4 regions of the Massilia sp. DJPM01 genome follow, and region 4 is predicted to be linked to each of the others. Evidence: riboswitches for the same ligand, from Rfam matches in the RefSeq annotation. Region 4 holds a riboswitch; each other region holds the start of a gene.

The links. A riboswitch is a leader RNA that binds a small molecule or an ion and turns the genes downstream of it on or off. The one in region 4 is predicted to bind cobalamin.
Region 1: linked by a shared signal. The riboswitch ahead of PO883_RS23790 (CbtB domain-containing protein) and the one ahead of PO883_RS30290 (TonB-dependent siderophore receptor) in region 4 are both predicted to bind cobalamin.
Region 2: linked by a shared signal. The riboswitch ahead of PO883_RS06780 (TonB-dependent receptor) and the one ahead of PO883_RS30290 (TonB-dependent siderophore receptor) in region 4 are both predicted to bind cobalamin.
Region 3: linked by a shared signal. The riboswitch ahead of PO883_RS16425 (TonB-dependent receptor) and the one ahead of PO883_RS30290 (TonB-dependent siderophore receptor) in region 4 are both predicted to bind cobalamin.

Annotation. Positions count from the first base shown of each region.
Region 1 covers NZ_JAQOZV010000043.1:26,480-33,962, forward strand. The annotation lists gene PO883_RS23775 (cobaltochelatase subunit CobN) at 1-431, opposite strand, end outside; gene PO883_RS23780 (ferredoxin) at 418-756, opposite strand; gene PO883_RS23785 (CbtA family protein) at 760-1,512, opposite strand; gene PO883_RS23790 (CbtB domain-containing protein) at 1,503-1,700, opposite strand; cobalamin riboswitch at 1,851-2,078, opposite strand; gene PO883_RS23795 (hypothetical protein) at 2,133-2,498, opposite strand; gene PO883_RS23800 (hypothetical protein) at 2,566-2,931, opposite strand; gene PO883_RS23805 (YfaP family protein) at 3,070-3,822, opposite strand; gene PO883_RS23810 (DUF2300 domain-containing protein) at 3,840-5,528, opposite strand; gene PO883_RS23815 (alpha-2-macroglobulin) at 5,528-7,483, opposite strand, start outside.
Region 2 covers NZ_JAQOZV010000007.1:12,755-20,237, forward strand. The annotation lists gene PO883_RS06780 (TonB-dependent receptor) at 1-1,710, opposite strand, end outside; cobalamin riboswitch at 2,070-2,283, opposite strand; gene PO883_RS06785 (PLP-dependent aminotransferase family protein) at 2,384-3,805, shown strand; gene PO883_RS06790 (ion channel) at 3,802-4,479, opposite strand; gene PO883_RS06795 (diacylglycerol kinase family protein) at 4,598-5,560, opposite strand; gene PO883_RS06800 (histidine phosphatase family protein) at 5,731-6,267, shown strand; gene PO883_RS06805 (ATP-binding protein) at 6,377-7,483, opposite strand, start outside.
Region 3 covers NZ_JAQOZV010000023.1:59,121-66,603, forward strand. The annotation lists gene PO883_RS16420 (cobalamin-binding protein) at 1-46, opposite strand, end outside; gene PO883_RS16425 (TonB-dependent receptor) at 46-2,037, opposite strand; cobalamin riboswitch at 2,115-2,264, opposite strand; gene PO883_RS16430 (M1 family metallopeptidase) at 2,385-4,469, shown strand; gene PO883_RS16435 (hypothetical protein) at 4,469-5,347, shown strand; gene PO883_RS16440 (class III extradiol ring-cleavage dioxygenase) at 5,404-6,222, shown strand; gene PO883_RS16445 (expansin EXLX1 family cellulose-binding protein) at 6,250-7,347, opposite strand.
Region 4 covers NZ_JAQOZV010000073.1:6,449-13,931, reverse strand. The annotation lists gene PO883_RS30300 (ABC transporter ATP-binding protein) at 1-710, opposite strand, end outside; gene PO883_RS30295 (iron ABC transporter permease) at 710-1,735, opposite strand; gene PO883_RS30290 (TonB-dependent siderophore receptor) at 1,743-3,608, opposite strand; cobalamin riboswitch at 3,693-3,915, opposite strand; gene PO883_RS30285 (histidine phosphatase family protein) at 3,910-4,455, opposite strand; gene PO883_RS30280 (adenosylcobinamide-GDP ribazoletransferase) at 4,458-5,249, opposite strand; gene cobT (nicotinate-nucleotide--dimethylbenzimidazole phosphoribosyltransferase) at 5,260-6,294, opposite strand; gene PO883_RS30270 (DUF2868 domain-containing protein) at 6,459-7,483, shown strand, end outside.

The DNA of each region.
Region 1 (7,483 bases), on a different contig from region 4:
TCGGACAGGTAGCGCAGCAACTGCGCCAGGTTGCCGCTGCCGCCGCAATGGAAGTAATTCAGGGTCTGTTGCAGCACGTCGGGGGCGACGGTCGATACCGCAGCCAGCTCGGGATCGGGCTCGCCGGTGCCGCTGATTGCAATCAGGTGCTGGCCGTGGCGGCGCGCGTGGCTGACCAGGTCGGTAAACCCGGGCACGCTGCCAAGCCGCCCGAGCACGCGCAGGATGATGATGCGCGCGCCCTGCACCTCGCGCGCGAGCAGCGCCGTGGCGCCGCCGTCGGCATCGAGCCCCTGCAGGCTCACGCCCGCCACCGCGCCGAATTCCGGCGGCAGCTGGCCTGTTGCGTGGTGCAGGACAGCCAGGTCGTTCGATGCATGGGTAAGCAGCGCGATGTGCGCCGGGCCTTGAGGAAAATCAGATGATGTCATTGTCCGCCACGAGTGTGTCGCCTTCGCAGATGCGATGGAAAATCAGGTCCGCCACTTCGGCGCCGCCGATCAGGTGCTCGGCCACGATGCGCCCGGCCGCCGCTTCGTCGACGCGGCGGTACCACACACCTTCCGGATACACCACCACGATCGGCCCTTCATTGCGGCACGCGACCATGCAATGCGTGCGGGTGCGCTTGACGCACAGCTCCGGATGCGCGTCGATCTCGCGCCCCATGTGCTCGAAAACGGCCTGCGCCTGCACGCCGTTTTCGGTGCAGCGCGGGCCCACGCACATGAAAACGTGCCGGTCATGGGTACGCATCGGTCAGCCGAATTTCTTGTAGCAGTAGCCAGCCAGCGCGCCCATGGCCAGCCAGAAGGCGGCGTTGGCCAGCAAGGTCGCGTACAGGAAGCTGCGCGCCAGGTCGGGCGGTGCACTGCTCGAATGGACTGCGGGCTGGGGCGATCCGACCAGGTGCGGCACGAACAGCAGCAGCGCGCCAGCGATCCTGAGCGGCCAGTTCCTGGCGAAGACCAGCAGCGCCAGCCCGCCGGCGCTGGCCATGACGGTAGCGGTCCACCACATCTGGCGCGCCAGCAGGGGCGCCGCGACGGTGCCGGGCAGCTCGGGCGGCAAGCCGACCGAAGGCGCCACGAAGAACGCCGTGTAGCCGGCCGCGCCCCACAGCAGGCCCGCGCGCCAGCCGCTCGCGCCGCCATGCAGGCTGATGGCAGCCGCCAGCAGCAGCGCGAAGCCGACGCCCGCGCTGATATTGGCTACCGCCGTGTAGAAGGTGCGCTCCAAGCCGTCGTCCGGCTGCCAGCCGCCATGTTCATGGGCGCCCTCTTGCGCGTGCTCGTGCGGGGTGGCGTCGGCGTGGCTGTGCGGTGCGGCCACCTCCAATGGCTTCGGCGCGGCGCTCTCGAACACCTCCGCCTGCAGGATGATGGGCGCCACTTGCAGTTGCTGAACGCCGGTCAGCAGCAGGCCGGCCAGGACGCCGGCCGCCGCTGCGCTGGCGAGAATGCGGTTGAAGGTTCCCAGGCCTGCTGCGGGCGCGGTACGAATCAGTGGCATGGGAAGCCGGCCGAGTGGCGGCTGTCGTGCGCGGCGTTGTGCAGCGCTTCCATCGAGGCGAAGCCGGCGCCGAACAGCAGCACGGCGCCAAGGCTGGCAGCGCACATGGCTTGCACGATGCGCTCCTTGATGGCGGCAAACGGGACTTGTTCATCGGCGGTGGTGATGACGCTGCGGATCGACGACATGGCATTCCTTCCTAAAGCACTGCGCATAGAGCCTGGCCAATGCAGACGCGCGCGTCTTGCCATGGCCGGCAACCGGGGGCTTGTACGGGGAGAAGGAACATAAGATGGGATGCGGAACGCAGCGATCCACCTGGATCGCCCTCCGCGATACAAACGACTTACCGCTTCGGCTGGTTTCCGGGCTGGCGAGTGGTGGGGCAAACGCCCTCTTCCCGGATATGCGCCTTCCCATGCTAAGCACAGTGGCATCATGCACATCCTTGACTCGCTTACCGTTGCGGGGGCAGCGCCGGCTTTGCCTCCTTTGGAGGATCGCACCGGCTTCCCATTTAATCCGGCAAACGATCGTTTGCCAGAACCAGAAGCTTGACTACCGGCGAAGTATAGGTCTGGACTATATAAAATGCAAGGTTGTGCGTATCGGGCGGGGACTTACCAATCGCGCCATTGCTCGGTGATGTCCTCGTCGGCTTCCAGGCCGGCGTCCTTGGCGATCAGGAAGATGATGTCGCACAGGCTTTCGCGCTCTTCGGTCTCGATCATGCTGGCGCGTTCATCGAGCGCATTGAGGGCCAGGACGACGCGTTCGACTTCTTTCATGATCGCGGCCGGGGCGGCGGGTTTGGGGAGCTTTTCCACGGCGGCGGCGTAGGTGTCGAGAATGCTGGCGCATTCGTCGATCTCGGCCTGGGTGTACGGTGCTTCGCTAGCCGGGTCTTCGGCGCAGCGCCGCATGTAGGCAGCCATCTCGCCTAACAGGCGGGCGCGGATCGAGGCGATGCTGGGATTGGGATGCATGGGGCGGCACTCCTGCATGGTTTTGGGAGTGCCAATGTAGCATGAAGCGGCGCGCCGCCGCGCCACCTTACTCGCTGAATTCGATGTCCATCTGCTTGCCGTCGTAGCAAAATGTCATCTGCTCGCCCTCTTCATCGCGGATTTCCAGCACACCGCCGGCTTCGACGAACGGCCCGAGCGTGTCGAACAGGCGAATGAGCCAGTTGGTAATGATGTCGATGTCGCCGCCATCGATCAGCAGCGCGCCTTCCTGGCGCTGGCTGGTGAAGCCGATCGATTCAAGGAATGCCGGGAAATCGCGTTCGGCGCGTGCGCGCTCGGCGAAAAAGGAGTCGCAACCTTCGAACGATGTGCGAATCGCGTTGAACGCCGCCGGCTGCCTGGCGTTCCTGATAACGATGCTGGCATCGTAGATCCATGCTGCAGTACTCACTTGCACTCCCGTTTCGTCAGAATGGCCATCGCGGTCCATGCGCAGCCAGGATCATATTTCCTGCCGACAGTTTTACATGCCGTTCAAAAACTGTCAAAGCGTCGATGCGGGGCGTTGTTTTCAGAGCTTGGCGGCGGGTCACGGAAACACGAATGACTTGACCAATGTCAGCTCCCCCGGCGCGCGCAACGGCACGCGGACCACTTCCTGGCGCTCGTTCGGCGAATTTTCGTTGGTGATGATGGCCACCTGCGCGACCGTCAGGATGCCGGTGTCCTGGCCGGCCCCGTAGTAGTTCACGTAGACGTGGTAGTTCCCTTTCGGCGGCGCGGCGCTCGAAAAAATCTCCGGCCCGTAGCCGGTGGTGACGTCGACATCGAGCGCACCGCCGTTGGGCATCACGCGGTTGCCGTACCAGGAATGTCCGCCGTCCGGCGCGACCACGTGCAGGTCGACGTCGGTGCCGGGACTGTCCCACGACAGCACCACACGCAGGCGCGACTGGGTCTTGCCGGCGTACGAGTCGAGGAACTGGCTGCGGCTGCGCGCCTTGCCGTCGGGCGAGCGCACCTCTACGCTGTTCGAGCCGCGCCCGAAAGCATACGGCCGCGCGAAGCTGCCGTCTTCCTGGACCGCCATCGGCATCGCCACGCCGTTGACGACCAGCGTGGCCGGCTTGTCCTTGGCCTTGCCGGCGATGCGGCCGCGGATTTCGGCCGTCGGGCTTTGCCCCGCCTGCACGCTGACCGACGCCGCCGGATAGTTCACGTCCTGCGTGTACGCTTCCTTGGCGCCCTTGGAATTACGCCAGCCGCTGTTGGGCGAGTCGATGTTTACCTGTGCCAGGGCGGCGCTGGACAGCAGCAGTGCGGGTATCAGCAATAGTTTCATGATCAGCTTCGTAGTATTCATTGACTCATTTCGAGGCGAGTATCGACAAGGCGCCGCGCCAGCTGTTCGACCAGCGCTTCATCCTGCCCGCGCGGGTGATTGCGCAGACCCAGATGCAGGAACTCGTGCGCCAGGGTGATGCGGTCTTCGCGGCTGGCCAGGCCACGCACATAAATCCGGTTGCGCGACTGCTCCGAATACGGTGTACCGCGCGCCAGCTGGCACACCGCCGGCAGCGCAGACGGCTTTTCGTAGCCCGCTTCCTTGCGCAGTACGCGCTCCCACTGCGGTAGTTCGCGCGCCAGCCACGCTTCGGCACCGGCCAGGCGCACGCACTGCTGCGAGTCGCCGCCCGAGAGCGTGGTCAGGTCGGCGCGCGGATAGGCCGACGCCAGGATCTGGTCGAAACGCAGGCCCTGCCCCGCCTGCGCCACGACCTGGCTCCACGCCATCGTGTCTTGCGAGGCCGTATCGGCGTGATAGCGCACGTTCACCCCGGACAGCACCAGCTGGTCGGTCCAGTTGGCGATGGCGCGCGCCTCCACGCTGGCCGGCTGCGGACTGACGCGCTGCGTCGCGCTACTGTCGGCAATGCGCTGGCAGCCCTCGGCCCACTGCGCGTTCTGTTGCAGGTAGGTGCGCGCCGCCACGGCCAGCGCCTTGGCCGCCTCCGGCGCGCCGGTGCCGCCCTCGCGGTCGATCACGCGCGCCACGTAATCGTTGACGCCGAAGCGCCCCGTCAGGCGCGTGCGGCCCTGCGCGTCGCGCGCCAGCAGCATGTCGTTCTGGCTGAAAAACGCCAGGCTGCGGCCGTTCTCGAAACGCACCTGGTAAGGTCCGTTCAACAGTCCCGGCACGGCGGCGGTCCGCCCGGCCGCCACGCTTTTGATCGGATAGCGCGCAAAATAGTCGATTACCACGCAGCCCGCATCGGCGCGCGGTGCCGCCGCCGGCAAGGTATTGGCCAGGCGCGGCGCCCATTTTTCCAGGATGCGGCTACTGGTGTCGGCGCCGCCGAACCAGAGCGGCGTGCCGTCGGCCAGCCAGCCGCCCGCGCCGCCCAGCCGCTCGCTGGCGCGCTGCGGATGGTGCCACGAGTAGGTCTTCACGCGCAGGCGGCTGCCGAACCAGCTGGCCGTGTTGACGCCGCGCGCACCCAGCACCACGTGCAGCAGCGCCGACTCGGCCTCGGCCCGGCTGGCGGCCGGAATGGCTGCCAGCGCCACCATCAGGCTGCGCAGGCTGACCAGGCGTTCCGGTGCCAGTTGCGCGGGATCGGCGAGCCAGGCGTATTCTCCGGCAGGGGCGCGTCCCAGCACCTCGCTCCAGTATTGCTGCCACGGGCGGCGCGTGAGCATCAGCCGCGCCGGCGAAAAGAACAGGCCGCACGACTGCGCCAGCGCCAGGTCGCGCCCGATGCTTTTGCCGGCGGCGCAGCAATACACTTCCTCGTTCTTTTGACCGCCGCAGGTGTAGTCGGGCGTCGCTACCTTTTTGTCGATCGCGTACACATACACAAACAGCTTCCACAGGCTGCCCAGCGGAACCTGGCGCGCGCCGTCGAAGGCGGCACGGCGGCTCGCGCCATGCTCGTCCAGCTGAAGCGCGGTGAGCTGGCCGTCGCGCCACCACGCCACGTCGAGCGTGGCCGCCTGCACCAGCGGCACCGACATCGCGAGCACCAGAGCCAGGCCGCGTGACAGCATTACTCGACCTGCAGCGTGCGCATGGTCTTGCCCTCGCCTTCCAGCGCCTTGTTCTCGGGCTGGTACATGCGGTAGTAGCGCGCCGGCGGCAGCACGTAACTGCCTTTTTGCGCGAAGCGCAGCAGGTGGCGCACCTTGAGCGGTTCGGCCAGCGGTTCGACCGGCACCACATAGCCTTCGCGCCGCGACTCGTGGCGCGCAGCTTCCAGCGCTGTCTTCTTTTCGCCGGCGAGCGTCATGCCCCAGGTGGTCGCTTCGACCGAGGCCCCGGGCGGCAGCGCCACTTCCAGCAAACCGTAACGGTATTTGGCGCCGGCGGCGGGGGTGAGCGTGATTTCATCCATGTACAGCGCGTCGGTGCGCAGGGCTTCGCCGTTCTTGACCGGCACCGGCGTGAAGTCCTTGTCTTTCTGCTCCATGCGCATCAGACGCCGTTCGATCTTCACCGGCAGCGTATGCGCTTCGGCGGCGCGGCTTTCGTACTGGATGATGGCGACGGTGTTGGCCGGCGGCGCCTCGGCCAATTGCAGCTGGTTTGGTGCGCCCTTGGCCGGCTGCCAGCGGAACAGCGCCTGGCCGAGCGGGCTGGCGCTCTTTTGCCAGGTGCCGCTCAAGGCCACGCCGGCATCCTTCGCCGCCGGCGGGCCGCCCAGCTTCTTCTGCACCCATACCAAGGTCAGTGCACGGTCCAGGGTCGCCATGTCGGCGCTCACCGCGCCCAGCACCGCGTCGGCCTGGCTGGCCGGCAGTTGCCCGCCCAGCATCAGCAAGGCTTGCGCCAGCGGCGCCGGATTGGCGCGCAGCGTGGTCCAGGCGGCGCCGATCCGCTCCTGCAATTCGGGCGGCATGGCCACCCCGTCGTTGGTGGCGACGACCGACAGCAGCGCCAGCGTCAGCGCCTGCGAATTGCCGCTTTCCGCCGTCAACAGCATGCTGCTGGTCGGGGCCAGCGCGGCCGCCTTGGCGTCGAGCTTCGTCTTGGCCAGTTCGTCGGCCAGGCCGGAAGCGAGGGTCTTGACCGGCAAGCCCATTTCCTGCGCCAGCCACAGGGTCAGCGCGCGGTGCAGCACCGGCTCTTTCAGGCCTTCCTTGCCGTACATGGCCAGCAAGCCTTGCCAGTGCTCGGGCGGCATCTCGATGCGCAGCGCGCGCGCGGCGTACCAGTCGGCGTAGTAGGCGTACGCCGTCATCAGCGAATTGCCGGCCGTGGCGTTGCCCCACCAGCCGAATTGGGCTTCGGGACCGGCCATCGACACCAGCCGCAGGCGCTGCGCCTGCAGGGTGTTCAGAAGACGCAGCTGGACCTGGCCGGCTTCGGGGCCGAGGTTCTGCAATCCCAGCGCCAGCGGAATCAGGCGGCTCGACGTCTGCTCGACGCAGCCGTACGGGTACTCGATCAGGTCATCGGCGATGCGCGCGAAGTGGCTGGCCGCGCCGCTGGCGAACGACACGCGGATATTGCGCGCGTCCGCCGGCAGGCTGAGCGGCACCGTGGCGCCGGTCAGCGGCACGCTCAGGGTACGCGGGCTGCTCCACGCGGCAGGCAGCGCCTGCACGTCGGTGTCGAGTGCGTCGACCACCTTGCCGCCCTGTTTGACTTCCAGGCGCATCGGGCCAGTGCTCGCCGCCAGCGGGAACTGGACGTAGTTCACGCCGCGCCGGGCGGTGATTTTCTCGGTCTTGACCACCGTGCCGGCGGTGAGCGTCACTTCGATGGCCTGTTCGCTGGCGGTCTGGTTGAACACCGCCACGGACGCCTGCGGCGCGTCGCCGGTCCGCATCCAGTCAGGCGCGGTCCATTTGGCGAAGAAGCTCTTGTCCGAGCGCAGGTAGGCAGTGCGCTGGCCAACCCGGCCCTGCGCATCCATCGCGCGGCCGGTGATGCGCCAGCGCGTCAGCGCGTCGGGCATGGTGAAGGTGACGCGCGCGCGCCCTTCCGCATCGGTCTTGAGCGC
Region 2 (7,483 bases), on a different contig from region 4:
CACCTTGAAGCGCGCGTGCGACCAGGCCACGTCGCCATCGATGGTCAGGCTGTGATTCGGCGTATAGGAATTGGACCATTCCAGGCCATGGCGCTTGGATGCGCCGCGCGCTTCGGTCACCCCGGCGTCGCCGACGAACACCAGCTCCGACGCGGAACTGATCTGCCACAGCGACACGCTGCTGGTCCAGCCTTTCAGGGGCCGCGTGCGCGCTCCCAGCTCGCCGCCGGTGGAGCGGGCGAACAGCGCCAGCCGGTCGGCCGGGCTGCCGTCGGACGGATGGGTGCTGGATGTCGCGCCGCGCACGTCGTTACTGTGAAAGCCGTGACCCCAGTTGGCATACAGCTCGGTATTGGCTCGCTCGCCGAACGGCCCAAACACCACGCTCACCTTGGGACTGGTCTGGCCCGCGCTGGCCGTGCCGCCGTTGCCAAGGTTAAAGCGCCCGCCGGTGGCGCTGGTGTCGGCCGAAATCTGGTCGCGCCGCAGGCCGATCGTACTGCGCAGCCAGGGCGTCCACTGGCGGCGCGCCTCGACGAACAGGCCCGCCGCCGTCTCGCGCAGGCAGTCTTGGCGCACCGTGTTGGTACGCACCCGGTCGATGGTTTCGTACAGGCCGACGTTGTCGACGCGGTCCTGGCGCAGCTGGACGCCGGCGCTCAATTCAACGTCGCGCAGCTGCCAGTTGTGGCGCGCATCGAGGCCCCAGGTCACGCGGCTGTCGGCCTGCTCGTGCTGGTCGGCGCTGGCGCCGCTGATAAAACCGGACGGCGTGGCAAAGTAGTTCAGGCCATAGTCGACCACGTACGCGCGCACCTTGCTGGCGCCGGCCGTGCCGCTGGCGGCCCACTCGCCGGACAGGCTGTAACGGTGGGTCACGCCGCCATCGCTGGGCGAGAGCGCGCCGAAGCGGCCGATCTCGCCGTTTAAAATGGCGCGTTCCGGCACATGCTCGGTGGCGCGCCAGTCAGACTGGTAAGCCATGAGCGTGACCGCCACGCCGTTGTCGATGCTGCCGTTCGACGCGCGCAGCACCGCATTGCGCTTGCGCAGATTGGCCGGTTGGTCCCACGGCCCGTCATTGCCGGCAAACTCGAACGCGCCCAGCATATCCATTCCGCCCAGCTGCACACTACCTGCGGCCAGCACGCGCCGGTAGCGGTGCTCGCCCAGGCTGACATCGAGCAGCGGCGCCTTGAGCGTGCGCTGGTACTCGATGCGCGCCGAGCCAGTGCTGGAAAAATCGCCATCGTCGGCCGCGTAAACGCCTTTGCGGTACTGGATATGCGAGATCAGCTCCGGCATCAGGAAATTGAGGTCCATATAGCCCTGGCCGTGCGCGTGGCTGGCCACGTTGACCGGCATGCCCAGCACACTGGTCGCGAAATCGCTGCCGTGGTCGAGGTTATAGCCACGCAAAAAATACTGGTTCGCCTTGCCGTCGCCGGAATGCTGGGTGACGATCACCCCGGGCACGGTTTCCAGCAGCTCCGCCGTGCGCAGCAAGGGGCGCACGGCCAGCTGGCGCAGGCTGACCGTGCCCTCGGTGGCCGAATCGGCGACGCCCGGCGGGGCCGCCCGGTTGCCCGGCACCAGCACCTCCTGCATCACCGGAGCATCCGGCATGGCCGGTGCCTCGGCCGCGAACGCCAGCCGGACGGCCGCGACCGACGTCGCCAGCAGACATGTTTGAAACTTTAATTTACGCATGCGATTACTTTCTTGAATCCATAGAAGATCAAGGCACATCGCGAGGAAAAATCACGCCAACTTGCACTTCGACAAAAATCTCCCCACCGGGGTCTGACCTCTGACTCGAAACATTTTGCGCGCGACAACGCAAAATCTGGGACTTTCCCAAATTTTGTTGAATAAAATGCCATCACGAACGTGCTTAATTGGGGACTGCCCCAGTCAAGCAACTAATTTCTAATCAGAGGTCAGACCCCGGTTGGGCGTTGGCTTGTGGGCGCGCAGGAGCGCATGGCCGGGGCGCAAGGCGGCCGGCCGTCACAAGGCAATGCTTCGATGTCGACTGCAAATGGACAAAACCACTCCCCGGGTTTTGCACCAGTACTTAACGCCATGGCCGGTCTTCTGGCTCGCCGTCATCCTCGGCTGTCCTTGCCTTCCCATGCGGTGCACAGTGGCGTTTGAACAGCGTCGTCAGGCCTACAGCAGCGGGGGCTGCGCCGGATTGTCAGAGAGGGCTTCTCTTGTCACCGGCTTCCCGTTTCACACTCCGGCAGAAAAGCGGAGCGCACCTTGGCGTATGTTGTCCATTTTACCTCGACCGGCGTGCCGCTGGGAATGCCAGGCGCGGAAATATGATTTAAGATGCAGCACTTCTCCCACCTCGCCCCCGCCTGGCCCTGGCCGCACCATGAAACTTTATGAAGCGCTCGCGCGCGATATCTCCGAATCGATCCTCAACGGCGTGCTGCAGCCGGGCGACCGCCTGCCGTCCGTGCGCAAGACCAGCGCCAGCCGCGGGGTGAGCCCGGCCACCGTGTTCGAGGCCTATTACACGCTCGAAGCCCAGGGCCTGGTGCGCTCGCGCGAGCGCTCCGGCTATTTCGTCAGCGTCGGCGCCGCGCGCCTGCCGCCAGAACCGGATACGGCGTCGCGTCCGGCCGAAGATGCGCTGCCGATCGCCATGAGCGAACGCGTGTTCGACCTGCTGGAAACGACCATGCGGCGCGATGTGGTGCCATTCGGTTCAGCCTTTCCCAGCCCGCTGCTGTTCCCGCTGGCGCGCCTGGCGCGCATGATGAGCACCAGCGTGCAGCAGCTCGACCCGTGGGCCAGCGTCGACGATCTCACCCCGGGCAACGCGCGCCTGCGGCGCCAGATTTCGCTGCGCTACCTGATCGACGGGATGTCCGTGCCGGCCGACGAGATCATCGTCACCAACGGCGCGCTGGAAGCATTGAGCCTGTGCCTGATGGCGGTGGCGCGCCCCGGCGACGCGGTGCTGATCGAGTCACCCGCCTTTTACGGCGCGCTGCAGGCGATCGAGCGCCAGGGCCTGGAGGCAATCGCGGTGCCGACCCACCCGCGCGACGGCATGGACCTGGGCGCGGCCGAACGCGCGCTCGAACGGCACCGCCCCAAGGCGTGCTGGCTGATGACGAACTTCCAGAATCCCCTCGGCAGCCTGATGCCCGACGAGAACAAGCGCGACCTGGTGCGCCTGCTGGCGCGCTACCAGGTGCCGCTGATCGAGGATGATGTCTTCGGCGAGCTGTATTTCGGCGACAAGCGCCCGCTGCCAGCCAAGGCGTTCGATACCGAGGGCCTGGTGATGCACTGTTCGTCATTCTCGAAATGCCTGGCGCCCGGCTACCGGGTCGGCTGGGTGGCGGCCGGACGCTACACGCGCCAGCTGGCGCGCCAGAAGCTGGCCAGCACCCTGACCACCTGCGCGCCGGCCCAGGGCGCGCTCGCGCTGTACCTGGAAAAAGGCGGCTACGACCGCCATCTGCGCCTGCTGCGCCACACGCTCGCGTCGCAGCAGGCGGTATTCATGGACGCCGTGCGGCGCCACTTCCCGCACGGCACGCGCGTGACGCGCCCCAAGGGCGGCTATCTGCTATGGCTGGAACTGCCGGGCGGGGTCGATGCGCTGGCGCTGCACGCGGCCGCGCTGGCCGAGGGCATCAGCGTCGCCCCAGGACCGATCTTTTCGCCGCAGCCGGGGTTTGAAAACTGCCTGCGCCTCAATTACGGCCATGCCTGGGACGCGCGCGCCGAGGCGGCACTGGCCACCATCGGGCGCATCGTGCAGGCACAGATGGCGCGCTAGCCGCGTCCATCCTTGCTCTGCTGCAGGGTGAAGCCGATCAGGCGCGACACCACCGCCGCCAGGTAAATCAGGCCGACGAACATCTCGACGCTGGCCAGCGCGCGCGCATGCGCCGTGAGCGGAATCACGTCGCCGATGCCGGTGCTCGATAGCAGCGCGAAGCTGAGGTAATTGAGTTCGGTCCAGGTGCGCGCGTCGGCCGCGTTGACGGCGGCGGCGTAAGTCCCGGGATGCATGGCTTGCACCAGCACGAACAGGTGCGTGAAGCCCCACGCGATCAGGGTGAAGGTGGCACCGGCGGCGAACAGTTCGTCGGTGGTGGCGAGACGGTCTTCCATCATGTAGGCGATCAGGCTGGCCGCGGCGTAGAAGTAGAACAGCGCTTCGAGCGCGGACGACCATGGCAGCAGGCCGTCGCGCCCGAATGCCATCTGCAGCACCAGCAGCACGATGACCGGCAAGGCGATGCCGGCGCTGATCCAGGCGTGGCCGGGCGTGCGCCGTACCATGCGCGTGGTGAAGCCGAGCACCACGATGCCGAAGGCGTTGAACACCACCAGCCCGCTCGGCGTCGATTCGATGAAGGGATACAGCAGCATGCCGAGCAGCTGCACCATCAACAGGATGGCGGACGGGTGGCGGTGGGTGCTGCGCATCAGGCTGAAAGCGTTCATGGTCGAAAAAAGTCGTACGGAAAGACGGCATTGTAGACCAGTCAATCCGCGCGCTGTCCACCACGTGCACGCTATCACTGCAAAGCAACAGGCGCGCGGCGACGCCGGCTTACGACGCTCAGGAAGCCAGCGCCAGCGGCTCCTGGTTCGCCGCCGCGGCCGCCGGCACGGGTTTGAGCAGCAACAGCTGTCCTTCCAGTACGCGAAACACCAGCGGCGCCTGCAGATGCGTCACCTCGCCATCGATGGCGACCTTGATCCGGCGCCGTCCGGCCAGCCCGCGCTGCCTGACCGTCATGCTGGTCAGGCCGAAGGCGTGCAGATTGGGCGCGTCGCCCAGGCGCCCGAGCGCACCACGCAGCAGCAGGGTCAGCATGCCCAGCTTGCCGACCGGCTGGGGCGCCAGCGCCGCCAGCTTGCCATCCTCGATGCGCTCGGCCAGCGGCCCGATGCCGACCTGCTCCATCTGCAAACGGTTGTTTCCGACGAACAGGGTGGAGGTGCGCAGGGTGCGCGTCTTGCCGTTGAGCTCGACGGTGATGTGCAAATGCCGGTAGGCACCGAGCACCGTCTTGAGCGCCGACAGCAGCGCCACCAGCCGACTGCGTCCGTACTGTTTCTTGTCGATCTCGCGCTCTTCGAGCAGCCTGGGGTACAGGCCGATGCTGGCGTTGACCAGGAACACGCGCTCGTTGACCAGTCCCACCTGCACCGGCTCCACGCGCGCCTGCAAGAGCGCTTGCACGGCCCCGGCCAGGTCTTCCGGTATCTGGTGGGTGCGGCCGAAATAGTTGAAGGTGCCCTGCGGCAGCACGCCGAACTGGCATCCGCTCTCCACCGCCGCGCGCGCCACCGTGTTGATGGTGCCGTCGCCGCCGGCGGCAACCAGCACGCCATCGCTGGCGCGCGCTTGTCCAGCCATGCGCCGCGCAATGCCGCCGAGCTCGCCAGCCTGGTCGACCACGGCGAGCTCGAACGGGCGCCCGGCGGCACTGAGCAAGTCTTCGATGGTTGTACGCTGGAGTTCGGTTTCCGCATGGCCGGAGCCGGCGTTGAGAATGATGAAAAGCGGTCCGGGCATGGCGAGGCTGACGTGGTGTTAAATAATGCGACACTTTATCACCAGCGTAGAAATTGCGTTTTCAATACGACAGCACCCGTGCGGCACGAGGCGAACCCATCTTAGCATCTGACAACAGCGCGCCATCCCCGGGGAACCCGACCATCACACTCATGCGGCATGGAAAACCATTGCTGACCGATCGCGGATGGGTGGCCCTGGCCGGCATGCCCGCCTGGATCGCCGCTTACGACGCGGCCGGGGTCGTCGACCAAACCATTCCACAAGCGAGCATCGCCTCCGCCGGCGCGGCCGCAACGATCGTGTCCAGCACACTGCCGCGGGCGCTGGCCTCGGTCAGGGCGCTCGGCCATACACCCGCCCTGGCCGACGCCTTGTTTCGCGAAGCGGCGCTGCCCACGCTGTCGATGCCGCCCGTATGGAGCCGCTGTGCGCGCTTGCCGCCAGCCTGCTGGGCCGTGCTGTTGCGGCTGATGTGGATGGCCGGTTACGCCAATGGCGCCGAGAGCAGGCAGGCAACGCGCCTGCGCGCGCGCCAGGGGGCCGCGCGCCTGATGCTGCTGGCGCGCTCCGGACCGGTGCTGCTGGTGGCGCACGGCATCATCAACCGCATGATCGCCGCCGAGCTGCGCCGCAGTGGCTGGACCACCGAACAGCGGGCGCGGCATGCCTGCTGGAGCACCAACACCTTTACCCTCGCCGCATAGCCGGCATCGAGGCGCGCCCTGCGCCCGGCCATGAACGCGCCTGCCGCTGGCCGCGGGGGCGCCCGCTCCGCCGGCAAGGCGCCAACGGCGCGTGGCGGCATGGCCGCCATCAGCCTTCGATCCGCTCGGCAACCGGCGAACTGCAGCTTGCGCCTGCAAGCGGCTTGATGCGGGCCAGCACGCCGATCAGCTCGGCCGTGTTGGCCGGCTTGACGAAATAATGGTCGAAACCGGCCTGCACCGCGCTGGCCTTGTCGTATTTATTGCCGTAGCCAGTCACGGCGATCAGGGTGGCGGCGCGCGCATGCGTGCTGGCGCGCAGCCGGCGCGCCAGTTCGTTGCCGTCCATGCCGGGCAGGCCGATGTCGAGCAGGCAGGCGTCCGGCCCGAAGCTGCCCGCGCTTTCCAGCGCGCGGTGCGGGTCGTGCTCGACCATGACGACGTGGCCGGCCGATTCCAGCACCATGGCCATGGCGTTCGCGGCATCCTTGTTGTCGTCGACCAGCATCAGGCGCAAGCCCTCGCCCGCGTGCTGGCCAGTCCCGCGCCCGGCGCCGCCCGCGCCGTGCGGCGCCGCGTGCTTTTGCAGGTACACGGAAAAGGTCGCGCCCTCCCCCGGCCCCGGGCTGGCCGCCGTCACGTGGCCGCCGTGCAGCGATACCAGGCTGCGCACCAGCGCCAGCCCCAGGCCCAGCCCGCCCTGGGAACGGTCGGAGGAACGTTTTTCTTGGGTGAACAGGTCGAAGATGTGCGGCATCAGCATGGCATCGAGGCCGATGCCGTTGTCGCGCACGTGCAGCTCGACCGTGTCGGCATGATGGCTGATCTCGAGGGTGATGCGGCCACCCGGCTGCGTGTACTTGGCCGCATTGTGCAGCAGGTTGGTCAATACCTGCACCAGCCGCTTGCGGTCGCCCCACACCGCCGCCTCGCCCTCGGCCGGCACGGCGAGGCTGAGTACGTGGCCGCGTTCGCTAATGAGCGGCTGGGTCTGCTCGACCGATTCCAGCACCACCTGGTGCAGGTCGATCAATTGCTTGTCGAGCACCACCAGCCCGGTATTGACGCGCGAAACATCGAGCAGGTCGTTGATCAGGCTAGTCATATGGTTGACCTGGCGTTCGATGATGACGCTCGACGTTTTCACGCGCGAGGCGTTCTCTGGCGCCATCGCCAGCAAGTGCGCGGCCGAGCGGATTGGCGCCAGCGGATTGCG
Region 3 (7,483 bases), on a different contig from region 4:
GGCCAGCCCACAGGGCCAGCGCGGCGAACAGGAAGCGCTGGCGCATCAGAAGTCGTAGCGCGCCGACACCTTGAGCTGGCGCCCGTCGCTCGGGTAGATGCCGCTGTTGCAGCCGTAGGCATTGCTGGTGTAATGCTTGTCGGCCAGGTTCAGGCCCGCCACCGCGAATTCCCAGGCGCCGACCTGGCGCGCGTAACGGGCCTCGAAGGTGGTGCTCGATGCCATGAGCGCACCGCAGTTGTTGGCGAAGTCGGCGCCGAAACGCTGGCTGCCGGCCCATTGAAAGCCGATATCGGCACTGTGGCCATTGCCCGGAACCCAGGCCAGGCGCGCCGAGACCACGTTCTTCGGTACCAGCACCATCTCGCGCCCGGCGTTCGGGCCGCCGGTGAAGCGCGCCAGCACGTGCTGCCAGTTGCCGCTCACGCGCCAGTCGCGCGCGATGCTGGCGTGGACATCGAACTCCACGCCTTTGCGCTCGGTCGGATCGAGGTTGGTGTTGGCGCCGTAGCCGCCGTTCACGGTCGGGTCGTAGAAAATCTCGTTATGCAGCTGATGGCGGAATACGCGCGTATTCGCGCCCAGGGCCGCGTCGCCGTAAGCTAAGCCCAGTTCCAGGTCACGCGAGGTTTGCGGCGCCAGCACGCCGGGCGCGGCGCGGTAGCCGTTCTCGTCGACATTGGCTACGCGGTAGCTGCGCCCTGCCTTGGCGTACAGGTTCACCAGCGGCATGACATCAACGCTGCCCTGCACTTCCCAGGCGTTGAGGGTGGTCTTGCTGGCGTACGGCGCGGCGAAGGCGCGCGCGTCGGTGGCATCCTTCTCGAAGCGTTCGCGGCGCGCGCCCACGGCCACGCGGGCCTTGTGCGCGCCGCCGAACTTGAGCTCGTCGCGCACATACAGCGCCCTCGATTTTTGCGTGGCGTCGGCATCCGAATACTCCGAATCGGTCACGCGCGACCACTTGACCAGGTCCACGCCGGCCACCAGCTCATTGAGCACGCCGCCCATTTGCGCCAGATGGCGCAGGCGCGGCGAAAACTGGGTCTGGGCGCTGTCATAGGTCGCCTTCGAGGCCATGCGCTTGCCCTCGATGGTGTAGAAATAGGTCGAACCGGCGGTGCGCTCGCGGCGCGACAGTTCGGCAGCCAGGTCGACGCTGCCGACGCGCTGCTCCACGAACGCGGTCAGGCGGTCCGAATCGAGCGCGCCGATATCGTCAGGCGTATTGGCCTGGCGCGGGTTCTCGCCGAACTGGCGTGCGCTCAGGGCGCCCGGCAAGTCCGACTCCTGGCGCGCGCGGTCGTAGCGCACCCCGGCGCGGCCGCCCTGGTAAGCCCACTGGGCGCCGCCGCTGAAGGTATCGAGCGCGAACTCGTTATGGTCACGGTAATTGTCGGTGCGCTGGCTGCCGACCGACGCGTCGAGCGCGAAGCCGTTCCACGACTGGGCCATGGCGGCGCGCAGGTCGCGCAGGCCGAACTGGCCGGCTTCGGCGCGCAGCATGCCGCGCCGGCCATTGGCCTCGGGGCGGCGCGTGACGATGTGGATCACGCCGCCGGTGGCGCCTTCGCCATACAGCACGCTGGCGCCGCCGCGAATGATTTCGATGCGTTCGACGGTCTCGATCGGGATCGACGACAGCGTCGCATTGCTCAATTCACTCTCGGACATGCGCACGCCGTCGAGCGTGACCACCATGTTCTGGCTGCTGTTGGTGCCGAAGCCGCGCAGGTCGAGACTGAAATCGGGCGAGCCGTCCAGGCTCTGGCGGCCGTACACGCCGCCGATCTGGCGGATGGCCTGGTTGACGTCGGCCGCACCGGCGCGGCGGATCTCGTCGGCGCTGATGACGGTCGCGCCGATCGGGGCCAGCGCCGGGTCGCTGGCGAAGCGGGCGCCGGTCACGGTCACGGCGGGCAGGGTTTGGGTTTCAGCGGACAGCGCGGCGCTGGACAGGAAACACAGGGACAGGGCGAAAACCAGCGCGAGCGGCCTGGCGGAGAGCGCGCGGCGCGGCGATACTGCAGAAATCATGATGTCGTCTTCAGAAAAAAGAGTCCTGGCCTGCGTCCCCGCAAGCCGGATTGCACGGAACCGACGCGCGTTGCGGCATCGGGTCCACCTGTTTTGGCCGGTATCCGGGCTCGCCAGCCATCGTGATCGATGGCTGGCAGTACCGTTGCGGGGGCAGCACACTGGGTGTTTCCCGTTTAACTGCCGGCGTGAGGACGCGGGCGGGCACCAAAACTGCGCCATTATAATCGGATACGCCAGCGGGACTGCGGCCCGGCGGGCGTTGTGGCATGCTGTGCGGCCGGCTGGCCGCCTGGCTGCCGGCCCCCTCTACCCCATCGCAAGCGCCCAGCGGCGCAGGAGAATGCATGCAAGCGCGTACCCGAACCATGGCCCTCAAGGCGCTCCTGCTGGCGGCAGCCGCCATCGCCGGCGCCGAGCTGCTGGCCCAGGGCGACATCACCATCACCCCGATCCCGCAACCGGTGACCGACGTCGGCATCGGCCTGGCCCTGCCGTCGGCCAGCGCGGTGAGCGTGCCGAGCGCCCCGGATGCGTGGGGCGGGCCGCGCAGCGGCAGCGAAGCGACCCTGTCGGAGCGCGTGGTCGACTACCGCATCGAAGCCACGCTCGACCCGGTCGCCCACACGGTCGACGGCAAGCAGAAGCTCACCTGGCGTAACCGCAGCAAGGAGACCGTGCGCAGCGTCTACCTGCACCTGTACATGAACGCCTTCAAAAATGCCGGCAGCACCTACTTCACCGAACAGCGCGAGGCCGGCGGCAGCGTCACCACCGCCCCCGGCGAATGGGGCCAGATCGACCTGCGCAGCGTGACCCAGGGCGGGGCCAAGGTCGACTGGTCGTTCGTCCATCCCGACAACGGCCCGGCCTCCGACCAGACGGTGGTGCGCTTCGACCTGCCGGCGCCGGTGGCGCCGGGGGCGTCGACCAGTTTCGACATGTCCTTCCTGACCCAGCTGCCGCGGGTGGTGAGCAGCACCGGCTACTTCGGCAGCTTTCACCTGGTGGGCCAGTGGTTCCCCAAGATCGCCGTGCTGGAACTGCCGGGCGAACGCGGCGCCACCCGGACCCGCTGGAACGCCCACGAATATCACCATGAGACCGAGTTCTACGCCGACTTCGGCCGCTTCGACGTCAAGCTGACCGCGCCCAAGGGCTACACCGTGGGCGCGACCGGCGAGCTGCAGGGCGCGCCGGTGGAGCGCGGCGGCATGCTGACCCACCACTACGTGCAGGGCGACGTCCACGATTTCGCCTGGACCGCCGACAAGCGCACCGCCCAGCCCCTGCGCGCCACCTGGAGCGCGCCGGGCAGCCCGCTTGTACAGCTGTCGGTGCTGTTCCCGCCCGACCGCGCGGCCAGCGCCGCACCGGCGCTCAAGGCAGCCACCGATGCGCTGACCTATTTTTCAAAAACGCTGGGGCCGTATCCGTACAAGACGCTGACCATCGTGATCCCGCCGTTCAATGCCGACGAAGCCGGCGCCATGGAGTACCCGACCTTCATCACCACCGCCGGCCACGACAAGGTGGTGCCGCAGACGGCCGCCGCCTTCGACCTCGATTTCGTCACCATCCACGAAGTCGGCCACGGTTACTTCTACGGCATCCTGGCCTCCAACGAATTCGAAGAACCGCTGCTCGACGAAGGCTTGAACGAATTCTGGAACTACCGCATGCTGCGCGATACCGGCCAGCAGTCGTATCTCGGTTCGCCGCTGCTCAAGGCGCTCGGCTTCGCGCCGGGTTTCAAGGGCTTCGACGTCGAGCGCCACGAGGCGCCGCGCCTGGAACCGGCCGACGCGATCGGACAGAACGCCCACATGCGCCTGCAGGGCATCGGCCCGGTGTACGTGCGCAGCTCCACCATGCTGCGCGACCTGGAGGCGCGCATCGGCCAGGAGGCGACCGAACGCGCCTTCAAGGAATACTACCGGCGCTGGAAATTCCGCCATCCGAGCACCGCCGATTTGCGCGAGACGCTGGCCGAGGTGAGCGGCCAGCGCGCCGCTGTCAACGCCGTGTTCGCGCAACAGGTGTACGCCACGGCGTCCATCGACGACCGCGTCTCGCGCTTTTCGAGCGAGGAAGAGGCGGCGGCCAAGCCCGGCGCCGCGCGCTCCTGGCGCACCAGCGTCACGGTGCAGCGGCGCGGCGCCCCGGTCGCGCAAACCGTGCTGGTCAAATTCGCCGACGGCAGCAGCGAAACGGCGGTGTGGGACGACCAGCAGCGCTGGCGCACCTTCAGCTGGGTCAAGCCGGCCAGGGCGGTGTCGGCCGAACTCGATCCGCAGCGCCTGCACTACCTCGACACCAGCAAGCTCGATGACAGCCGCACCCTGGAGCCAAGCGGGCGCGCCGCGCGCCGCTGGGCCGGCGATGTGGCCGCGTTTTTCAATATCCTGTTTTCCCTGATTGCGACCGTGTAATGCATCCATCTCCTGCCTTTTCGATCGCCTCCGTTCCACGGGCGGCACGCGCGGCGCTGCAATGGCGCCTGCTGCTGCTGTGGGTGTTGTGGATGCTGGTGCCGACCCTGGTCATGGCGCTGCCAGCCTGGCACCTGTTGTCGGCCAGCCTCGATTACTCGGTGCACGCGGCGGCGCTGGCGCGCGCGCTCGACATGACGGCATTGAGCGACCTGATGGCCGTGCACGCGCGTCACCAGGTGGTGTTTACCCAGGCCGGCAGCATGGCGCTGCTGGCCACCCTGCTGATTTCACCGATGCTGTCGGGGATGGTGGCGACGGCGGCGCGCGCGCAGCAGGTGCCCGGCTTTGCGGCGCTCACGCGCGGCGGCGCCGACTATTACGCACCCATGCTGCGCCTGCTGGCCTGGGGCGCGCTGCCGCTCGGCCTGGCCTTCGTGGCCGGCATGGGCGCCATCGACGCCGCGACAGCCTACGCCGCCAAGGTCATCTCGGCGGACGACGCGGCGCTGGCGCTGATGCTGGCGCAGGCGCTGATGGTGCTGCTCATCGGGCTGGTGACTGTCTCGCTCGACGCCGGCCGCGCTTTTTTGGCCTACGACCCGCGCAAACGCTCCGCGCTGGCGGCCTGGCTGTCGGGCTGCATGCTGCTGGTGCGCCATCCGCTGGCGGCGCTGGGCAGCTACGCCGGCATCAGCATCGCCGGCCTTGCCCTGGCCGGCCTGCTGTCGCTGGCGCGCGCGAACATGGCGGGGATCGATGCGCTGGGTTTTACCGGCGCCCTGCTGCTGACGCAAGCGGCGGTCATCGCCATCGGCTGGATGCGCAGCGCGCGCCTGTTCGCGCTGATCGACCTGGCGCGCACGCGCATGACTTGATAAAGAGCGCACACGTCCCTATATTGGATAGATAAACCACCGTCTGGAGCACTGCCATGAGCCACCGCCTGCCGACCTATTTCGTCTCCCACGGCGGCGGTCCGTGGCCATTCATGAAAGAGCAGTACGGTGAAACCTACGACGTGCTGGAAGCGTCGCTGGTCGATATCCGGCGCCAGATCGGCGACGTCAAGCCGGCCGCAGTGCTGGTCATTTCCGGTCACTGGGAAGAAAAGGAGCTGATGCTCTCGTCCGGCGCGCAGCCGCCGATGATCTACGATTACGGCGGCTTTCCGGCCCATACCTACCAGATCAAATATTCCGCGCCAGGGTCGCCGCAACTGGCAGAACGCGCCGCCGCCCTGCTGGCAGCGGCCGGGCACGCGGTGTCGCTCGATCCGCAGCGCGGTTTCGACCATGGGACGTTTTCGATGCTGTATCCGGTCTACCCGGAGGCCGACGTGCCGGTGGTGCAGCTGTCGCTGCTGCACGGATTCGATCCGCTGACGCACGTGAAGATCGGGCGCGCGCTGGCGCCGCTGCGCGATGAAGGGGTACTCATTATCGGCAGTGGCCTGAGCTACCATAACCTGCGCCAGTTCGGCCCCGAAGGCAGGCTGGCATCGCACCAGTTCGACGGCTGGCTGCAATTGGTGCTCAAGCTGCCGCCGTCGGAGCGCACCATCGCCCTGCTGCACTGGGGCCAGGCGCCGTATGCGCGCAACGCCCACCCGCGCGAAGAGCATCTGCTGCCGCTGATGGTGGCGCTGGGCGCGGCCGAATCCGAGGATGCGGCCTGCGTGTATCACGAAGATGAATTTTTCGGCCACCTGGCCGTGTCGAGTTTTCGCTTCGGCGAACCGGTGGCGCCGTAACAGCGCCACCGGTTTGACCAGGCCTCGTCAGAACTGGTTGCTGCCCTTGACGACCAGGCCGCCCTGGGGCTCGGGCAGCGTTTGCAGCAGGGTGGCGCCGCCAAGACCTGTGATGCGAACCTGCATCGGACCTGCCGCAATCGGGCTCGGATACACGAAGTAATTGTATTCTTCGCGCTTGACGGCGATCCAGTTGGCGCTGCCGTTCGGGCGGATCTCGAGCTTGGTGATCGGCAGGCGGTGGTTGAGCACCTGGATGCCCTGCCAGTAGATGGTGCTGCCTTCCTTGAAGCGGTAGCTGACCGTCCCCGTCGTCTCGCCGGCGACCACATACCAGCTGATCGGCACCCTGCCCGCCGACTTCTCGGCCACCTTGACGAAAGCCTGCTCGCTCAGGTCAACATCACCCGGTTTGCATTCCGGGCAGCGGTCGGTGATGCGCACCGTGACCTTGCCTTTGGGACCGGTGACGGCGATGTACTCGCCGCACGCCCCGCTGTTGGCGTAATCCGTCTGGTTCATCGCGGCCACCATCAGGTTGCCGGGACTGGCGTCGTAGCTGCAATTGCCCTCGCCCGTGGCGCCGTAAAAGGTGCCCTCGCCTTTGTAGACTGGGGAGAGCGCGCCTGTCGGCGTTGGCGTTGGTGTCGGAGTAGGCGTCGGTGTCGGTGTTGGTGTTGGTGTTGGTGTTGGTGTTGGTGTTGGTGTTGGCGTCGGTGTCGGTGTCGGTGTTGGCGTCGGAGTAGGAGTCGGTGTTGGCGTCGGAGTAGGAGTCGGCGTCGGCGTGACGGCATCCGTCGCGCAAAAGCCGATCGACTCCATCGTCGACTTGCCCTGGATGATCTTGTTCCAATCGAGCCCGCCGCTGAAAACGATGGCGCCGCCGGACTGCTGGCCGACCGCGTTCCATAGCGACGTCACCGTGCCCCGTATCGGGAGCGAACCGCTCCACTGGACCGCCTGCGCATTCGGATTGGACACCTTGACGATGGCGCAGTACCCGCCCACCCACGGATTGTTGACGACATACGTCAGCGACACTGGCATTGCAGCCTGTGCCGAGGTGGCAAACAGGCCGGCGACGATGGTTTGACAGACGACGGTGGAACGCAGCATGAATCGCATTCGGACTCCATTTCGGTTGAAGTAATCGGTGTGCGCCAGAGCTGGGCGCAGGCAAGCGACACATTCGCCAACCGAGAGACCGATGTTCGGATATCCGCTCAGTCAACCCTCGGCCGCCTCTGAAATCGTTTGCACG
Region 4 (7,483 bases):
TGGCCCAGGTAGCGGCTCAGGACCGGCGCTTGCATCACGTCGTCGACCGGGCCGGCCAGCCATTCGCCGTCGCCCATCATCAACAGCGCGTGGCTGGACGCCTGGTGCGCCAGGTTCAGGTCGTGGCCGATCATCACGGCCGTCTTGCCCTGCTCGCGGCACAGCTTTGCCAACAGGCGCATCACGCTGTGCTGGTGCGCCAGGTCGAGTGCATTGGCCGGTTCGTCCAGCAGCAGCAGGGGCGTGTCCTGCGCCAGCATGGCGGCAATCGCCACGCGCTGGCGCTCGCCGCCGGACAGGGTGCGCACGTCGCGTTCGGCCAGGTCGGCCACTTCCATCGATGCCAGGGCCGCGTGCGCGATCGCATAGTCGTCGCTGCCTTCCCAGTAACGGTTGGCGTGGTAGGGATGACGCGCCGCCAGCACGGTTTCGATGGCGCGGTAGGCAAAGGCGTCGCTGCGCGATTGCGGCAAAAAGGCGCGCTGGCGTGCCAAATCTTCGAGCGGCCAGTCCTTGAGCGCGCGTCCGCCGATGGCAATGCTGCCGCCGTCCGGATCGCGCAGGCCGGCCAGGGTGCGCATCAGGGTACTTTTGCCGGCGCCATTGCGGCCGATGATGCACCACGATTCGCCGCTGCGCACTTGCCAGTCGAGGTTTTCCACCAGCGTGCGGCTGCCGGCGGTAAGTAATAGTTGGCGCGCTTCGATCATCATGAGCGGTTCAGCCGGTGGAGTTGATACAAAAAGACGGGTGCGCCGATCAGCGCGGTGATTACGCCTACCGGCAACTGCTGCGGCGCGAGCACGGTGCGCGCCAGCGTATCGGCCAGCACCAAAAAGGCGCCGCCGGCCAGCGTGGCTGCGGGAATCAGCAGGCGATGATCGGGGCCGCAGGCGAAACGGCAGGCATGCGGCACGATCAGGCCGACGAAGCCGATGCTGCCTGCGCTGGTCACGGCGCTGGCGGTCAGCATGCCGGAGCAGAAAAACAAGCCCTTGCGCAGCGCGCTGACGCGGATGCCCAGGGTGGCGGCAGCTTCCGCGTGCAGCGCCAGCACGTTCAGCGAGCGGGCGCTGCGCAGCGCGAAGGCCAGGCCGGCGGCCAGCACGATCCACGGCAGCGGACGCAAGGGAGCACCGGCGATGTCGCCGATCATCCAGAAAATCATGCTGCGCAAACGGCTTTCGGGCGCGATCGACAGCATCAGGGTCACCAGCGCGATGCAGGAGGTGGACAGGATGGCGCCGGTGAGTAGCAGCAGGGACGATCCCCCTTCGGCCGCCGCATTGCCGCGCAAATCGCGCCGCGCCAGCAGGTACAGCAGCATCGACACCGCCACCGCGCCCACGAAGGCGGCCAGATCGACCATCCACATGGCCCACATGAACAGCAGCGCGGCCAGCGCGCCGACCGAGGCGCCGGCCGAGATGCCGAGTACATATGGCTCGGCCAGGGGATTGCGCAGCAAGGCTTGCATCATCACCCCGGCCAGCGCGAGCGCGCCGCCGGTGACAAATGCCACCAGTGCGCGCGACAGGCGCAGGTCGAGCAGGGTGGCGGCCAGGGTCGAAGTATCGCCTTTCGCAAGCGCCATCAGCGCGCCCGGCATCTCCGCCAGGGGGACCGGCACCGAGCCGACCATCCCGGCGATGACCAGGCTTGCCAATGCCAGCAAGGAGAGCGCCGTGATGACGACGCTGGCCCGGTGGCGCATAGTGCGAAAGAACGGATGCATGCGATTCCTATTTGCTGCCGTAGCGGATGCCGGCAAACACCTGTCGGCCGGCGGTGGCGTAATTGCGCGCCGTTTCATACTGTTTGCCGGCGGCGTTGTTCAACCGTAGCACGGCTGACCAGTCAGGTGCAAAGCGATATTCGCCAAACAGGTTCACCAGCCCGTAGCCAGGCAGCGTGTTGCGGTTGGCCAGGTCATCGAAGCGCTTGCCGGATAACTGAACGCCAGCGCCGGCGGTCAGCGCGCCCGCACTGTATTCGATGGCGAACTTGGCGTGGCGTTTGGCGCGCCGCTGCAGGCTTTTGCCGGTGGTGTCGTCGCGCGGGTCTTGCAGGTCGAGCGAGCCGCTCATGTCGAAGGCGCCCATGCGGGTGCGTGCGCCAAGGCTGATGCCCTCCAGGGTGGCGCGGTTGACGTTGTACGCGCAGCCATAGGGATGCGTATCCTGCTGGACCGGGCAGATGCTGGTGTTGACCAAGAGGTCGGTCAGGCGGTTGCGGTACCAGACCGCGCTGGCCTCAAGCGTACCATCGTTGTAATACACGCCGCCTTCGACGTTCTTGCCCTGTTCGGGCTTGTTGGTATCGACCCCGTAGCCCGGGTAGTACAGTTCATTGAAGGTCGGTGCGCGAAAGCTGGTGCCGGCGCTGGCGTTCAGGCGCAGCGCGCGCGTGAGCTTGTAGCCGTAGCCGATGCCGCCGGTGACCTTGGCGCCGTACTGGGTGCTGTCGTCGCGGCGCGCGCTGGCGCTGGCCAGATGGTTTCCGCGCTTGAGCGAGTAGGCGGCGGCCACCGAATTGGTCGCGCGGCTGGTGTTCAAGGCGCGCGTGGTGTCGGCGTACACGTCTTCCACGCGGCGCTCCAGCACCAGTTGCAGCAGGTCGCTGCCCAGGGCGATATCGTTTTGCATGCTGTAGGCGTGCAGGCGGGTATCGATGCGGTTGCTGCTCGTCGCACTGGAGAAGTTGACCGATTTGTCGTCCGCTTCGGAGGCTTGCAGGCTCACTTTCCAGTTGGGCGTGATCTCGTGTTTCGAATACACGGCGATGTTGTCCATGTTTTGCACGCTGCGCACGTCGAAGGGACCCGCGCCCGCATCGTACTGCGACTTAAGGTGGCTGTGCAGGTACAGCAGTCCCGCTTCGTGGCCCTTGGCCAGCACGATGCCCAGCTGGCCGGTGGCGCTGTCGCGCGCATAGCCGTCGTTGTCCTGGTTGTACGAGAAGTTGCCCGGTTTTGTCGTCGAGAAGCCTTCATCCTTGTCCTTCGACAGGCCAAAAGCGTAGCTGATGCTGTTTTCGCCTTCGCTGGCGCCGGCCACGCCGAATGCCATCGAACGGGCCTTGTCACTGCCCGCTTCCACGGCGGCCGTGACGGTTGGCGCACCGGCGCCGCGCCGGGTGAAAATCTGCACCACGCCGCCGATGGCGTCGGCGCCGTACATGGTGGCCAGCGGGCCGTAGACGATTTCGATGCGCTCGATGTTCGCCAGCGGCAGGGTGGCCCAGTTGGCGATGCCGATCGTGGACGAGCCAATGCGCACGCCGTCGACCAGCACCACGGTCTGTTTGGCGTCGCCGCCGCGAATGAATACCTGCGATGCGGCCCCCGGCCCGCCGTTACGGGTGATCTCGATGCCGCGCTGCTTTTGCAGCAGCTCGACGACGCTGCCCGCGCCCGAGCGCGCGATGTCTGTGGCGCTGATCAGCACATGGTCGCTCAGCACCTCGCTGGACGGCTGCGGCGCGCGCGTGGCGGTGATGACGACGGCGGCAACGGCCGTATCGGCGGCGCTGTCGGCCAGGGCACAAGGGGAGGTAAAAGCTAGCGCGAGCGACGTCAGGGCCGCGTGGCGTACAACAGGAAAGGTCATGACAAGTCTTCAGTGAATGCGATTGCGAGCAACCGGCCGACGTCCCCGTTGGCCAGATTGAAAAGAAGCGCGCGGACATGGCCGCACGCTTCCACCTGTTATGGCCGGTATCCGGGCTGGCAAATGCGGCCGTCTCACCTTCCCATGCCAAATGCACAGTGGTCAATCGAGGCGGCTCGTCGCCATGTCAGCGACATTTGCTTACCGTTGCGGGGGCAGCACACGTTGGCCTGTTGCAGGCTTCGTGTTTCCCAGTTTAACTGCGCTCATGGACATGGGCGCGGGCACCAAAACCCGATAATTATACACAGTCGATGATAACCGTCCCGCCGTAGGCGATGGCGTGGGGATGCTGCGCCGCTTCCAGCGCCATGGCTTCGGGACCCAGGCCGCGCGCGCGCGCCGACAGCAGGCGGATGGTGCCGGCGTGGCAGATGACGATGGCGCCGGGTGCTGGCACGCGCATGCGGTCGGCATAAAACGCCGACACGCGGCGCGCCATGTCGACCACGCTTTCGCCGCCGCCGGGGCGGTAGCCGGCCATGTCGGCGGCCCAGGCATCGACGCCGGCGCGCTCGATGTCGTCCCAGCGCCGCATTTCCCAGTCGCCGAAATCGAGTTCGGCCAGGCGCGTGTCATAGCGCACCGCTGCGCCGCCCAAGGCGGCCGCCAGGCCGGCGCAGCGCCGCAGGGGGCTGGAAAACAGCGGCATGCCAGCGGGCAGGGTGGCGCGCAGGGCGGGCAGGGCCAGCGCCTGCATGTCCGGATCGACAGCGAGGTCGGTGCGCCCGTAGCACACGCCGGGCGCGACCTGCGGCGCCAGGTGGCGTACCAGGTACAGGCGCATTCTTAGCCCCAGAGACCGTGATGGAAAAACGCCAGCAGTGCCAGATAGATGAGCACTTCGGCCACTTGCTGCACGGCGCCCAGGCAGTCGCCAGTGTATCCGCCGATGCGGCGCAGGCATTTGGCGCCCAGCCACCACGCCACCAGCGCGGCGCCGGTCACGCTGGTGAGCAGCGCAAGCCAGGGCAGCATGCCGGCCGTGGCCAGCGCCAGCGCGGGCACGCCGGCGCAGGCGCAGGCGATGCCGAATTCGCGGTTGCTCATATGCTGGGCCATCGGCTTGGCCTTGCCCTCGGCGCGCGCATACTCCATTTCCCAGATCAGGCTGACCGCCGCAAGGCGCGACAGGGGATGGGCGATGAACAGCGCCACGATGACGGCGGATGCGGGCAGAAACGATAGCAGGGTGCACTTGAGCGCCACCGTCAGCCCCATGCCGGCCGCGCCGTAGGTGCCGATGCGCGAGTCCTTCATGATCTCCAGCACCCGCTCGGTGCTCATGCCGCCGCCGAAACCGTCGCACATGTCGGCCAGGCCGTCCTCGTGGAAGGCGCCGGTCAGGTAGATCGCCGCCGCCGTCGACAGCAGCACCGCCACCGGCGCCGGCCACAGCCAGGCAGCGCAGGCGTAGACCGCCGCGGCCACGCTGGCCACCACCACGCCGACCAGCGGAAAATAGCGCGACGCGTGGTGCAGCCAGGACGGGTCGAATCCGACCCAGCCCGGAATCGGCACCCGCGTGAAAAATTGCAGCGCGATGAAGAACAGCCGGCACTGGTGCACGATGCTGGCCATGGCCTGGAACTTACGCCGACTGGCCGCTGACGCGCGCCGACTGGAAGGTGGCCATCTCGCCGAGGAAGTTGACGGCCGCGTGCAGCAGCGGCAGCGCCAGCGCGCAGCCGGTGCCTTCGCCCAGGCGCAGGCCGAGGTTGAGCAGTGGCTTGGCCTTGAGGTGATCGAGCATGCGCGCGTGGCCGGCTTCGTCCGAACAGTGCGAAAATACGCAGTAATCGAGGATGGCCGGCTGCAGGCGCGCCGCCACCAGCAGCGCGCTGCTGACGATGAAGCCGTCGATCAGCAGCACCATGCGCCGTTCGGCCGCCTTGAGCATGGCGCCGACGATCATGGCGATCTCGAAGCCGCCGAAGGTGGCCAGGATGTCGAGCGGCTCGCTCATCTCGCCATGCAGGGCGACCGCCGCCTCGATCACGTGTTGCTTGTGCAGCACGCCCTCGGGCGACAGACCCGTGCCGGCGCCGACGCAGTCAGCGACGGCCACGCCGGTCAGCTTGTGCATCAGGGCGGCGGCGGCGGTGGTGTTGCCGATGCCCATTTCGCCGAAGCCGATCACATTGCCTTCGAGGTTGCCGACGATGCGCATGCCGTGCGCCAGGGCGGCCGCGCATTCGGCCCAGCTCATGGCCGGCTGTTGCGCGAAATTGGCGGTGCCGCGTCCGACCTTGCAGTCCATCAGGGCCGCGCGCTTGCCGAAGTCGTGGTTCACGCCGGCGTCGACGATTTGCAGCGCGCAGCCGTTCTGGCGCGCGAACACGTTGATGGCCGCGCCCTTGGCGAGGAAGTTCTCGACCATCTGCCAGGTCACGCTTTGCGGATAGGCGGAGATGCCTTCGGCCACCACGCCGTGATCGGCCGCGAACACGAGGATGGCCGGCTTGTGCAGCGCGGCTTTGGTCGTTTGCTGGATCAGGCCGATCTGCCGGGCCAGCGTTTCGAGCGCGCCCAGGCTGCCCAGCGGCTTGGTCTTGTTGTCGATCGCTTGGGTCAGTTCGCTGGCCAGCAGTGGGTCGTGGGTGGAAAGTATGTCAGGGAGGCGCATCGTGGAGAGAGATAAGAAAGTGTCAAGAAATTTCCGCGCTAAGATAGCACACTCGCGCTGCGGCGTTTCTGCAAGACCAGCGTAGGGCGGCAAAGTGCGTCACAATTGGCCTGTGAATGTTGTCGTTTCATACAAAAGATTTTGTTAAAAAAAATAGGAAGAACATGAACGAGCAGGTTGCCCGGGACGTGGTGCTGGTGCGCTCCGTCGAAACAATGGATGGCAAGCATGAGGTACTCAGCGATGACGATCGCCTGTATGCCAGCCGCAGCGCGCGCGAACTGGCGCAGTGGCAGGCGTCCGACAGCAAGGCGGAGGTCACGAACGCGCATTTCTTGCAGCAGCGCGCCGAGCAGATCCTCAAGCGCCTGGGCGAGCGCACGCCCGCCTTCGCGGCCATTGCCCGGCGGCGCGGCGGGTTCAAGGCGCTGTCGCTGGGCTTGCCGCTGCTGGCGCTGGTGCTCGGCGCCGGGGTCGACCGGATTGGCGATCCGCACCGGGTCGACTTGCTGTCGGCGCCGCTGCTGGCGATCATCGGCTGGAATGTCGCGGTGTACCTGCTGTTGCTGGCCTGGCTGTTCGTGCCCGCGCGCAAGAACGGCTGGGTCTCGCCAGCCTTGCTGCGCCGCCTGAGCGGGGCACAATTGTCGCTGCCGCGCAAGTTGCCGCATGTGCTGGCGGCCGCGCTGACCGATTTCAGCCTCCAATGGACCGAGCTGAGCGCCAAGCTGACGCAGGCGCGCCTGGCGCGCACCATGCATCTGGCCGCCGCCATGTTTGCCATGGGCGCGATCCTGTCGCTGTACGCGCGCGGTTTTCTGTCCGAATATGTGGCCGGCTGGGAAAGCACCTTCCTGGGCGCCGGACAGGTGCATGCCATCCTGTCGGCCGTGTTCGCGCCGGCCGTGGCGCTGTTGCCGCTGGACGGTTTCAGCGTCGCCGATATCGAGGCCTTGCATTTCTCGCGCACGCCGAGCGGGGCGGGCGGGGCCAGGTGGGTACATTTATATGGCGCGACCTTGCTGCTGCTGGTGGTGCTGCCGCGCCTGATCCTGGCTGGCGTGGCGCACTGGCGCGCGCAGCGCATGCACAACAGGTTTCCGCTGGACCTGGAACAACCGTATTTCCGCAAACTGAACGGCGAGGCCGGCACCGCCGCGCCGGCCGTGCTGCGCGTGCTGCCGTACAG